2 regions of the Undibacterium sp. WLHG33 genome follow, and region 2 is predicted to be linked to the other one. Evidence: predicted binding sites of a transcription regulator. Region 2 holds the regulator's gene; the other holds the start of a gene.
The links. Region 2 encodes FliA, which starts transcription of late flagellar genes. Its sites were predicted from a motif close to CTAAAGTTTNNNNNNNNNNNGCCGNTA; they were not measured.
Positions count from the first base shown of each region.

Region 1: a site for FliA is predicted at 3,280-3,306, ahead of ACOTSW_RS08195 (flagellin). Genes of this name have one in related genera too.

Region 1 covers NZ_CP186697.1:1,780,149-1,786,652, reverse strand. Annotated here, with positions in the region: gene rfbG (CDP-glucose 4,6-dehydratase) at 1-114, opposite strand, end outside; gene rfbF (glucose-1-phosphate cytidylyltransferase) at 78-848, opposite strand; gene ACOTSW_RS08200 (tetratricopeptide repeat protein) at 845-3,049, opposite strand; gene ACOTSW_RS08195 (flagellin) at 3,397-4,884, shown strand; gene ACOTSW_RS08190 (flagellar protein FlaG) at 4,968-5,342, shown strand; gene fliD (flagellar filament capping protein FliD) at 5,445-6,504, shown strand, end outside.
Region 2 covers NZ_CP186697.1:1,646,738-1,653,241, forward strand. Annotated here, with positions in the region: gene flhA (flagellar biosynthesis protein FlhA) at 1-1,153, shown strand, start outside; gene flhF (flagellar biosynthesis protein FlhF) at 1,150-2,421, shown strand; gene ACOTSW_RS07510 (MinD/ParA family ATP-binding protein) at 2,414-3,259, shown strand; gene ACOTSW_RS07515 (RNA polymerase sigma factor FliA) at 3,267-3,998, shown strand; gene ACOTSW_RS07520 (flagellar motor protein) at 3,980-4,726, shown strand; gene motD (flagellar motor protein MotD) at 4,729-5,508, shown strand; gene ACOTSW_RS07530 (flagella synthesis protein FlgN) at 5,578-6,057, opposite strand; gene flgM (flagellar biosynthesis anti-sigma factor FlgM) at 6,059-6,364, opposite strand; gene flgA (flagellar basal body P-ring formation chaperone FlgA) at 6,501-6,504, opposite strand, start outside.

The sequences.
Region 1 (6,504 bases), 130 kb from region 2:
GACCCGTCGCCCCTGCCAGAAACTGGGTTCAGGTGCAGGAAATGCGCTGATAGTCCCGGGACTAACTACGTCGCGATTTACCATGTTCGCCATGGCGCCTGCCCTGATTGCCATAAATCTTCCAACAGATTTTTCTCGCGCAGCGTATCCATAGGCTGCCAGAAACCGGCGTGTTCGTAGGCCATGAGTTGCTGTTGCTGAGCTAATCTGGCCAAGGGTTCCGCTTCCCAGCTGACGCTGTCGTCAGCGATAAAATCAAGCACTTTGGGAGACAGCACAAAATAACCGCCATTGATCCAGCCGCCATCGCCGCGAGGTTTTTCCGTAAAACCGGCGACCTGATCGCCGACACGCTCCAGCGCACCGTAGCGCCCTGGTGGCAATACCGCCGTTACAGTCGCAAGCTTGCCGTGATTTTTATGAAATGCGATCGAGGCAGCGATATCGAGATCAGAAACACCATCGCCATACGTGAAGCAAAATGCCTCCTCGTCCTGTACGTAACGCGCGACACGTTTGAGCCGCCCGCCTGTCATCGTGTCTTCGCCTGTATCCACCAGCGTGACCTTCCAGGGTTCGGCATGTCTTTCGTGGACCTCCATGCGATTGTGCTGCATATCGAAGGTGACATCTGACATATGCAAAAAGTAGTTCGCAAAATACTCTTTGATCAGATAGCCCTTGTAGCCACAGCAGATCACAAATTCATTCACACCATGCGCAGAGTAGCTCTTCATGATGTGCCACAAAATCGGATGACCGCCGATTTCTATCATCGGCTTGGGCTTGAGATGGGTTTCTTCTGATATCCGCGTTCCCAGACCACCCGCCAGAATCACTGCTTTCATTGCGCATTCTCCTTGCAATAGATCTCCCACATGCCGCGATAGGCTTTCTCCACATCGCGGGCAAAACCCTCTTCATCCATCAAAGGGGAGGCTTCCATCTCGGCGCGTAATGTCTGCCGTAAATGCACAAGGCCATCGATATCATGCGCGAGGATCAGCGCTTTCTGCGCATATTCCATTTCAGTTTGCGCTACCCATTCGTCGCGCCCCAGCGCTCTTAACACACTGGCGCCGATACGGCCGACCGATGGACGATCTGCCAGGGTGATGAAAGGTATTCCCATATACGCACTCTCCAGCAGCGTTGTACCGGAATTATGCGGAAAACAGTCCAGGCCAATATCGATTTGTTTTAACACTTCCCATGACGGGCTGGTAAAACCGATCTCCAGCCTTGAACGGTCGATACCATATTGCATGAAACGCGACGCCATTTCATCCTGCACTTTGACGTCTTTAAAATCACCACTGTTGATAATCAGTCGGGAATTCGGCATCGCATCTAATATTGCTGACCAGACCTTCACTACTTTATGATTGATACGAACTGAGCGCGACAGACTGCCAAAAGTAATCACACCTGTTTCCAGCACCGGTGGCGGCACCAGCTCTGCTTTACGGACATCCGGACGATAGGTATAAGCCGGCCCATCCAGACACCAGACTTTTTCAGAAAACAGGTGGGCACAGTTATCGGTGACAGTGGCTTTGTCGGTCAGGTAATAATCAATCGCGGTCAAACCCGTGGTGTAGCCGTATTCCAGCCAGTGAAGGGAGACCGGTGCAGGTTTGCGCGCAAAGACGCCGAGGCGATTGCTGTTTGTGTGTCCGGCAACGTCGATCAACACGTCAATGCCGTCTGCACGGATACGTTCTGCCAGTTCTGCATCGGTCATTTCGCGGGTGTAAATCCAGTGGTCAACCGACTTTTTATAATATTCCGTTGTTTCATCTTCAAACGGCGGATTCGCATAGGCATAAACCTCGACCTGACTTTTATCGTGTTTTTCAAGCAAAGGCAGCAGAAAATATTTACAGACCTGGTTATAAAACGCCTGCGCGACATACCCTACCTTCAAACGTTTATTCGGATCGCGTACGTTATCAAAAGGACGCCAGAAGACCTTATTGGGCAAACCAAAACGTTGATCGAAATCCTGATACGCGCCGAAAATCACTTCCGCCGGCAAATCCGGGTGGTAATTTAAACAGAACAATAAATTACTGAATATTTTGCGATTAAACGACGACTGGGAGTCTTTTTTAAATGACAGCGCCCGCATGTAGGCTTCGATTGCGGGATCAAGATGATTAGCCTCGCGCAGGGCATCGCCGTAGCCACCCCAGAATTCCGGGATATTCGCACAACGGTCCATCGCTTCATTGCCGCACTCAATCGCGCGCTGTACCTCACCATTTTGTCTCAGGGCATCAATCAGATTCGGGTACACCTGAATCAGATCGGGCTGCAATTCCAGCGCGCGATAAAAACATTTAATCCCCTCGGCACATTGCGCATTCTCACGATAAGCCAGCCCCAGATTATTATGAACATAAGCCAGACCGGGATTAAGGCGTACGGCGGTTTGTAATGCCTCAATCGCTGCCTCAGTCTGCCCTATCATCCGTAAGGCGTTACCGAGATTATTCTGCGCCACCACCATTTCCGGATCAAGCGAGACTGCTTTTTTTAGATAAGTGGTGGCCTCAGCACAGCGTTCCAGAGATATCAAAGCGTTGCCGATATTTGCCAGCACATGAGGATTGTTCGGTAATAGCGCGACCGCATGTTGAAGCGCATCGTAGGCTTCGGAATATTTTCCCTGCTCCAGACGGCTGATGCCAAGATAATCCCAGGCAATGCCATCTTTAGGATTAAATGCAGTCAGCCACAGACTTGCGGCTTCCAATTGTTCAAAAGAACGACTCTGTATATACCGATTGAGCACCTGATAATAAGCATGCTTATCTGCATTGAATTGCTGCGCTCCGGTAAACGCTTTTTGCAAAAACTGCAGTGATTCTTCGTTGAGTCCGGCTTCAAAAGCCAGTTTGGCGAGAAAGTAATTGGCATCCTGATGTAAAGGGTATTGCTGCACTATCCTTAAACACAGCGCTTTTGCTTTTTCTGGCTGATTTGCCTTGTATAAAGCTTTTGCTTCTTTAAATGCATTTCCCGGATGCAAACCAGCTTTACTCATTATGTGTCCTCTTTAAGGTGGCAAAGACCAACAACATGACTAAAAAATAATGTTTTTGGACATGATGGCTACTAAAATTCATTTTAAATGGAAAAAAGTAATTGCTTAAGCCTGAATAAAGGGGTGAAAGATATTTAAATTAAGCCCTCAAGAAATTTTAAAAGCTGTCGTTGAGCGGAATATGGGAGAAAACTTAAGCAAAAAAAATAGTATTTATTTGCGGAAACTAGCTAAAAGTTTTTGATTCGCGTCCGTAACCCTTCACAACGGCGGTGCAACAGTCAACAGACAGACCGAAGTTTGAGGTTTTAACGCCGAATTTAATAACTTAGGTAAGGAGTATCAAAATGGCTTCATATATCAATACCAATATTGCATCCATGAATGCACAACGCAGCCTGACTACATCTCAAGGCTCACTGCAAACATCCATGCAACGTCTCTCATCCGGTCTGCGTATTAACAGCGCAAAAGACGACTCCGCTGGTCTCGCAATTTCCCAACGTATGACTTCGCAGCTGAATGGTCAAAACCAAGCTGCACGTAATGCAAATGACGGTATTTCCCTGGCTCAGACAGCTGAGGGCGATCTGCAACAAATCGGTTCCAACTTACAACGTATTCGTGACCTGGCAGTTCAGGCAGCCAACGGTTCTAACAGTGCATCAGACCGCGCATCCCTGAATAACGAAGCCAGCCAGCTGATCTCCGAGATCAACCGTGTTGCAAGCTCTTCTAACTTCAACGGCGTAAATCTGCTGGACGGTAGTTTCGCCAACCAAACTTTCCAGGTTGGTGCTAACGGCAGTGCAAACGATCAAATCAGTATCTCATCAATTGCAAGCGCTAAATCTTCGGCTCTTGGTGTCGGCTCCACATCCAGCTACAAAGCAACCGTAGCAGGCGCAGGTGCTGTAACTACAACAGCGCTGGCATCCGGTGACTTATCCATCAATGGTTACCAAGTCGGTAAATCTGTTAGTGACGGTGTTTCCTTCTCTAACGCAGATGGTAGTGGTATCGCTAAAGCAGCGGCAATTAATGCGATCAGCGGTCAGACTGGTGTCACTGCAACAGTGGGTGCAACATCAGTTGCCGGTACAGCATCTACCAGTGCGACAGCAATTGCTTCCGGCGACATCACAATTAACGGTGTCAATCTGGGTGCATTGAGCGCCTCGACTTCCGGTGCTCAACGCGGTGCGCAAGTTGCTGCTGCTGTTAATGCGATCAGCTCTCAAACAGGCGTAACAGCAACATTTGACACATCGACTGGTGCAGTTGCCCTGTCAGCTGCTGACGGACGCAATATCACTGTGACAGCTAGTACAAATGCTGCAGCTGCGGCTGCGAATACAGGTATCACTGTATCGGCAACTGGTGCAACAGACATTGCAACATCAACACTGTCTCTGTCGTCGACCAGCTCTGCTGGTATCACTCTGGCAAACGGTACAGGTACCGGTCTGACAGCGGCAAACCTGACAGGTGGCTTTACTTCAGCAGCAGTTACTGTTGGTGCAGGTGTATCTTCTCTGAACCTGAGTACAGCAGCAGGAGCGCAATCAGCTCTGGCGACCATCGATTCGGCGATTGCATCAGTCAATAGTTCCCGTGCTGCTCTGGGTGCGATACAAAACCGCTTTACCTCTGCTGTGAACAGCTTGCAAACATCACAAGAGAACCTGGCTTCTGCACGTAGCCGTATTCAAGATGCTGACTTCGCATCAGAAACAGCAAATATGACTCGCGCTCAAGTGTTGCAACAAGCTGGTACTGCAATTTTGGCTCAAGCTAACTCATTACCTAACGGTGTTCTCGCACTGCTGCGTTAATCAATAGCTTCTGTTTTCTATTGATGTAGATAATTCCCCTGATCAGTTATGATCAGGGGAATCTAACTTTGAAGGAAATGATCATGGACATCCCATCGATTGGCAACCCGCCTCAATCGGGGCAATTGATCAGCGACAAAAGCGCTGTCGTCAGCACGCGCTCAGCCCCTCCTGCCAATAACATCAGCACGACTACGGCAACTGCCGCCGACAAGGCTGATAACAAAAAGTTTGACAGCACCGAAGTTAATAAAGCGATTGCTCATATTAATGATGCGTTGCAGACCCGCTCACAGGATTTGCGCTTCAGCGTTGATACTGACAGTAAGCGTGTCGTTGTCAAAATTATTGATCAACAAACCAATCAGGTATTACGCCAGATCCCTACGGAAGAGGCACTTGAAATATCTAAATCCTTAGATAAATTAAAGGGATTACTCATTAAGAACGAAGCTTAATCAGTAACGATCTTTTTAAAATAGCAGGTAAAAACCCTTCTTTCATCTCAATTGAACAAGAATCAGATTTGATATAGTAAGGACCTCAAAAGGAGAATTATTGTGACCATACAATCCACCGGTGTAGGTTCTGGGCTAGATGTAAATACCATCGTCAGCAAGCTCATGGCCATTGAGAGTCTGCCGCTAGCATCGATTCAAAAAAAACAAACCAGCTATCAGGCGGATGTCACTGCGTTAGGTGCGTTAAGTGGCTCAGTCAGCTCCTTCCAGTCCTCCCTGATTGCACTGAGCAGTGCGTCCACCTTCGAAACACTGGCAGCTACAGCGAGTGATACCGCCGTTGCCTCAGTCAGTGCAAGCAGCACCGCAAGCGTCGGAACTTACAACGTCAATGTGACGCAACTTGCGCAGTCTCAGACGATATCCAGCGCTGGTCAGGTGAATACCACAGCCGCTATCGGAAGCGGTGCAAGCACAACATTAAGTTTTCAGTTCGGCACCATTTCAGGTGGAACTCAGACCGGCGGTATCTATAGCGGCGCGACATTTACACAAGATGCAAGCCAGGCAACCGGTACCGTAACAATTGATAGCTCGAATAACTCGTTGCAAGGTATACGCGACGCTATTAATAGTGCAAAAATCGGCGTGAACGCGTCCATCGTTGGCGATGGCAGCGCAACCCCTTACCACTTAGTACTGAGTTCAGCATCAACAGGGGCTACATCGAGCCTGAAAATCAGCGTTTCCGGAGATGCAAATCTGCAAAATCTGCTTGCTTATGATCCTACCGGAACTCAAAATTTTAAAGAAGTTACTACTGGTCAGAATGCCAACCTCACCGTCAACGGTATTGCTGTCTCCAGCGCGAGCAATAAGGTAGCAACCGCGATTCAAGGGGTGACTATCACCGCACAGAAAACAGGCACCACATCAATTACGGTCAATACCAACACATCTGCGGTACAAAATAGCATTAACTCTTTTGTTTCTGCCTACAACAGTCTGAACAGTACCATTTCACAACTGACATCGTATAATCCGACGACCAAAGTTGCAGGGGCTTTACTTGGCGATCCAACGACCCAGGCAATCCAGAATCAGATACGAAATACGTTATCAACAGCCGTCAATGGTCTGGGTGGCGGATTCACAAGCC
Region 2 (6,504 bases):
TGGCGCTGGCTATCTTGCACGTCAGAAGGCGCAACAGGCAGCAGGTATTTCTCCTGCTGATGCAGCGGCACAGGCGGAAGCGCAGAATGCGCCGGCGCCCGAGGTCGAAGAAGCGACATGGCAGGATATTCTGCCCGTGGATACGCTGGGGCTGGAGGTTGGTTATCGTCTGATTCCTTTGGTCGATAAATCGCAGGGCGGTGAGTTGCTGCGTCGTATTAAGGGAATACGTAAAAAATTCGCGCAAGAGGTGGGATTTTTATCACCGCCGGTACACATTCGCGACAATCTTGAACTGAAGCCATCGGCTTACCGCATCGCGTTGAAAGGTGTTGAGGTCGGCGCTGGTGAAGCGATGAATGGCCAATATCTGGCGATTAATCCCGGCATGGTTTCCGGTCCTTTGCCGGGTGTGGAAACGACTGATCCGGCGTTTGGTTTGCCTGCGATCTGGATTGATGCCAGTGCGCGCGAACAAGCGCAAGCGATGGGATATACCGTGGTTGATGCCGGCACAGTGATTGCCACTCATCTGAATCATCTGATCACTACACATGCCGCTGAATTGTTAGGTCGTCAGGAAGTGCAGCAGTTGCTGGATCATCTTGCAAAAGAAATGCCGAAAATGGTTGAGGATCTGGTGCCTAAACTGATTCCTTTGTCGGTACTGCAAAAAGTCTTGCAAAACCTGCTGCTGGAAGGTGTACATATCCGTGACATGCGTACCATTATCGAGACCTTGTCTGAGCAGGCGATGCATACTCAGGATGCCAATGAACTGACTGCGCAAGTTCGTATAGCGCTTGGCCGTGCGATTGTTCAGCAAATTTTCCCGGCAACAAATGAACTGACCGTGATGACTCTGGATAGTCGCCTGGAACGTTTGCTGATGCAGGCGATCCATGCCGGTGGTGGTGATGGCGCCGCGCTGGAACCTGGTCTGGCTGAGGCGCTGACAACACAAACAGAAACTGCTGCAAAACATCAGGAAGAAATGGGCATGACGCCAGTCCTGCTGGTGCCCGCACCACTGCGTGCTTTGCTGTCTAAATTCTTACGCCGTACATTGCCGCAACTTAAAGTGTTGTCGCATGCCGAATTACCTGAAACAAAAACCATTAGAGTTACCAGCCTTGTTGGAGGGCAATCATGAACGTCAGAAAATTTACTGCTAATACCTCGCGCGAGGCGCTTCGCTTGTTAAGGGAAGCATTGGGGGCAGATGCGGTGATTTTGTCCAACCGGAGTGTAAACGGTAAGGTCGAGATTATGGCGATGGCGGATGAGACGATACAGTCGATTGCGCCAGCGAAGGATGAACGCGAGATCTTGCCGGAAAGCATAAGAATGGCACCACCGGTGCAGCACGAGCCTCGGATCTTCGCGCCACGCGGAATGGGTGTGGAGTCAGGTGGATATACTTCAGCCCCAGCTTCTGTTGCCGGGGAATTAAGTGATGTGATGAACGAGATCCGTTCTATGCGTAGTATGCTGGAGTCACAACTGGCAGAATTGTCATGGGCGAACACGCAAAAACGCGAACCTCACAAAGCGCTGGTATTGAAGGAAATGCTGGCGACAGGCCTGAGTGCCAGCTTGTCGCGATTCATGGTTGCAAAGTTGCCGGAGAATGAAACAGGTGACCAGGGTATTGAATGGATAAAATCGATTCTGGCCCGCAACCTGACGACAATAGATAACGAGAATGAAATTTTAGAAAAAGGTGGCGTCTATGCCCTGGTCGGACCAACTGGTGTGGGCAAGACGACGACGACAGCAAAACTGGCAGCGCGCTGTGTGATGCGTCACGGCCCGTCTAAACTGGCGTTGATTACAACCGATGGCTATCGTATCGGTGGCTATGAACAGCTGCGAATCTATGGGAAAATTCTCGGAGTGATGGTTCACGCGGTCAAAGATGAGAGTGATTTGCGTATAGCTTTGTCCGAACTCAAGAATAAACATACCGTTTTAATTGATACTGTCGGTGTCAGTCAGCGCGATAAGATGGTGACCGATCAGGTCGCAATGTTGTCGGGTCCGGGTACGGATGTGAAGCGCCTTTTGTGCCTGAATGCTACGTCAACTGGCGAAACACTGAGTGAAGTGGTGAGAGCCTATCAGGGAACCGGTCTGGCAGGCTGCATTCTGACCAAACTTGACGAGGCTGCAACGATAGGTGGTGTGCTCGATATTGTGATACGTCAGAAACTGAGTCTGTATTACATTGCGAACGGACAGCGCGTGCCGGAAGATTTACACGTGGCAAACAAGCAGTACCTGATTGATCGCGCCTTTAAGTTGAAACGTGAAACGGCGCCGTTCCGTTACCTGGATGAAGAGCTGCCTTTGCTGATGGCTGGTGTCGGATCTGCTGCAACTGGTGGACAAGCGGCTGCGCGGGAGGTGTCTCTTGGCTAATGTTGATCAGGCAGAGGGACTGCGTCGCATGCTGGCTGGACCAAAGCCGCGTGTATTTACTTTTTTATCAGCGTTGAAAGACAATGAAAAAAGCGAAATGCTGGTGAATCTGGGTGTGTCAGTAGCGCGGCAGGGACAGCAAATTTTGATGGTTGATGCACGTTCGTCTTCTGATAGTGTAGGCGCGTGGTTCAATGCGAGCAGAGAGCGCACCTTGTTGGATGTAGCGCAACAACAGCGTACAATGCACGAGGCAGTAAAAATGGTTGCGTCTGGCTTGTCAGTATCGATGTTATCGCGTCAGAGGGCTTTGTCGTCCAGCTTGTCTGCCGAGAATTCGAGACGATTGTCGAGAGTATTTGATCTGGCAGTACATCGTGCCGATATGGTCGTGGTTGATTGTGATCTCGATGCCTGCGATGCGTTTCCACTTGCATCTCTGGATGATAGTGAAGTGGTGATTCAGGTTTCTTCAGATCCGTCAGCAATCAAATCTGCGTATGGACTGATTAAGCGTATGAGTGCTCGTCTGGGGCGACGCTCTTTTAGTATTTTGGTGTCCGGTGTATCTGAGAAAGAAGCAATGTTGATTTATACGAATATGGCTCAGGCGTCTCAACGATATCTTGCGGTACCCTTAAATTTCATTGGTTATGTGCCGGATGATGAATTCGTCAGAAGAGCTGCTCATCAGGGGCGGTCAGTGATCGACGCTTTTCCAAAAGCGCGCTCTTCCATGGCTTTTTTTCAACTGGCAGAGCGGCTTGCTGTCAGTGCGCGATCTGCATTGTGTCTGGACAGTGTATCCGGACAACAGGGCGTCGCTCTCGGAATCTAATTGGAATATGTACACGGCCAGCGGAAAATCAGATAAAAATTTTCTCCTCAGGGAGCATGCGCCTTTGGTTAAGCGACTGGCTTACCAATTAAAGGCGCGCTTGCCTCCCAGTGTTGAGGTGGATGATCTGGTACAAGCTGGAATGATTGGTCTGCTTGATGCGATCAGTCGTTACGAAGATACGCACGGTGCACAATTCGAAACCTATGCCGTCCAGCGGATTCGTGGCGCGATGCTCGATGAGCTGCGCAACACCGACTGGTTGCCGCGTGGGGTTCGGCAAAACATGCGGAAAATCGAAAATGCGATGAACCAGATGCAGCAAAAGCTGGGTAGGCCGCCGACAGAAACCGAGGTGGCGAAGTCGCTCAAGTTATCTTTGGGCGAATACCAGGAGCTTTTAGGCGAGAGCGGTGGACATCAGCTGGTGTACTACGAAGATTTCCACGACGCAGAAACAAAAGAGCACTTCCTCGATCATTATTCTTCCGATAATTCAGGTGATCCTTTGCAGGATTTATTGAACGATGATTTCCGCGATGCAGTTATCGGTGCAATTGACAGCTTGCCTGAACGCGAGAAGTTGTTGATGGGACTGTATTACGAACAGGAATTAAATCTGAAGGAAATCGGCGCGGTGATGGGAGTCTCAGAGTCGCGCGTGTCTCAGCTACACAGTCAGGCGGTTGCACGTATGCGTGCTCATTTAAGGGAGAAAGCGTGGACTGGGCTAGCTTAGCAGGACTTATTCTCGTCGTTTTCGGCATCAGCGTCGGTCAATTGATGGAGGGGGGGCGTCTTTCATCATTGGTACAGCCAGCGGCATTTGTGATTGTGGTGATCGGTACGCTGGGGGCAGTTCTTTTGCAGAGCCGCATGAGCACTTTCCGGCGAGGTCTGCGTATGTTGAAATGGATCGTTTCCGAGCCGAAAGATAACAGTAGTAAAAATATCCAGGATGCGTTGGTCTGGAGTGCTGTTGCCCGGCGTGAGGGATTTTTGAGCCTTGAGCGCTACATGGATGCAACTGATGACGCCTTTATCAGTAAGGGATTGCGCCTTGTGATTGATGGTGTTGATCCCGCGCGACTGAAAGATATTCTGGATGTTGATATTTCGTTGTATGAAATCGAGCAACGGCAGGCGGCCAAAATATGGGAGGCAGCGGGCGGCTATTCGCCGACGATCGGAATTTTAGGCGCGGTGTTAGGGCTGATTCACGTCATGGAAAATCTGACCGATCCGTCTAAACTGGGCGGCGGTATTGCTGTGGCATTCGTCGCGACGATTTATGGCGTCGGTTTGGCTAATTTGTTCTTTTTGCCTGTCAGTAATAAGCTAAAAGAAATTATTGGCAGAGAAATTACCCGACGCGAAATGCTGTCCGATATCTTTTACAGTATTGCTTTGGGTGACAGTCCGCGTATTGTCGAAGAGCGGGTTGATAACCGCAGCAGTCAGGTTTAAGCATGGCAAGAAAAAAATATCACGAAGAACCGGAAAACCACGAGCGCTGGATGGTTTCTTACGCTGATTTCATTACCTTGCTGTTTGCTTTTTTTGTCGTTATGTATGCGATCTCTTCGCTGAATGAGGGGAAGTATCGCGTATTGTCCAGCTCCCTGACCGGTGCATTCAGCAATGACCCTGCTTCTTCGGTTATTGCCGGAGCTACTCAACAAGTGGTAAAGCTGGATCCTCTTCCTATAGTGAAGCGGAAATCAAACGAAAATATACGGAAAGAACGCGAGGTAATGACCGGTCTGGCAAAAGATGTGCTCGCCGCGCTTGAGCCTTTGGTAAAAGAGGGGAAGGTCAGGGTGACACAAACCGCCAGAGGCGTGACCATAGAAATCAATGCCAGCTTGCTGTTTCCACCAGGCGAAGCGAAGTTAAATGCAGATTCAGTGCAGGCACTGACTGCGATTGCATCTGTCTTGAAACTCGATAATCATGCAATTCAGGTTGAAGGGCATACTGATAATGTGCCAATTAAAAATTCGGTTTTTCCCTCTAACTGGGAATTGTCAGCCGTCCGCGCCAGTACGGTAGCCAGGCTTTTAACAGAAAATGGTGTCGATGAATTCAGGGTGACGGCTGTCGGCCAGGGAGCAAAATTGCCAGTGGATTCTAATGATACTCCCGAAGGACGATCGCGTAACCGCAGGGTAAGCGTGACGATTTTGTCTGTATTGCCGGAACCTGTGGTGGAGATTCCTGTTCCGACCCAGGCACCAATCACACCCTGATGAAACGCATAAAAAAGCCCCGGTTCCGGGGCTTTTTTATGTATTAAGGGGACTATTCAGCAAACGATCTCAGCGGACAATCAGCCCTTTCGCAGGGGTTGTTCTGATTGATGACTGACCATCAGGCCCATACAGGGATCCAGTTGTTGTTCCTTGTTGAAATGCACTCAGAGCAGTCTGATTTTGAGACAGCCTGCGGGTGATCATCAGACCATTGGTCTTGTTATCTTCTTTGGCTTGTGCTGTTAATGTCAATAAACTGTCCCAGAGCGACTGTGCTTCTGGGCTTTGACGTACAAAATTTAATGTGCTGTCTGCATCTTCGCCAAAACCTTGCTGTTTCAGGTGCGAGTGACGCAGTTTGTCAAAATCAGCCAGTTGACGCACTAGATCGTTTTTTTGCACTGAGGTTTGGTTAAGGCGCACTACATCGCCTTCTACAAGCGCGGCTTGCTCTTCTTTGAGTAAGTCAGCGAGTGCTGTCATTGCTTCTTTTTCCGCTTTTAAGCACTGCAGAATAGCTTCGCTGTTTGCGCTTGTACTGGTCATATTAACGTTTTCTGGAGTTAAGTAAATCTTTCACGGTTTCCAGAAGTCCATCAGCAACTTTTTCGGAGTTCACCTGAAAGCGCCCCTCAGAAATGGCTAATTTAATTTCTTCAACCTTTTTGGCCTCAAATACGCCACTGCTCGCCTGTGTACTTTGCAAAGCTTGCAATTGCGTAGAAAGAGGAGAAATTTTTACGTTTATAGAAGGCGCCGGAGTGGAAACAGTTCTCTCTGGTGCTTTTTCTGTACGTACAGGCTGCTGGCTGGGTAAACCAGCAGCTTTATTTAGTGTGTCATCAATTTTCACGGCGTTACCCTCGAAAGTGGGAATAGTCTGCTTCTACTATCCGGTTATCGGCCAGGTATTTTTAAACTTTAATTTTACGTACAAAAATATTCGCATGCCCAGACCATTCGATTGCTCGAGTCTGTTGAAGCATTAATTAG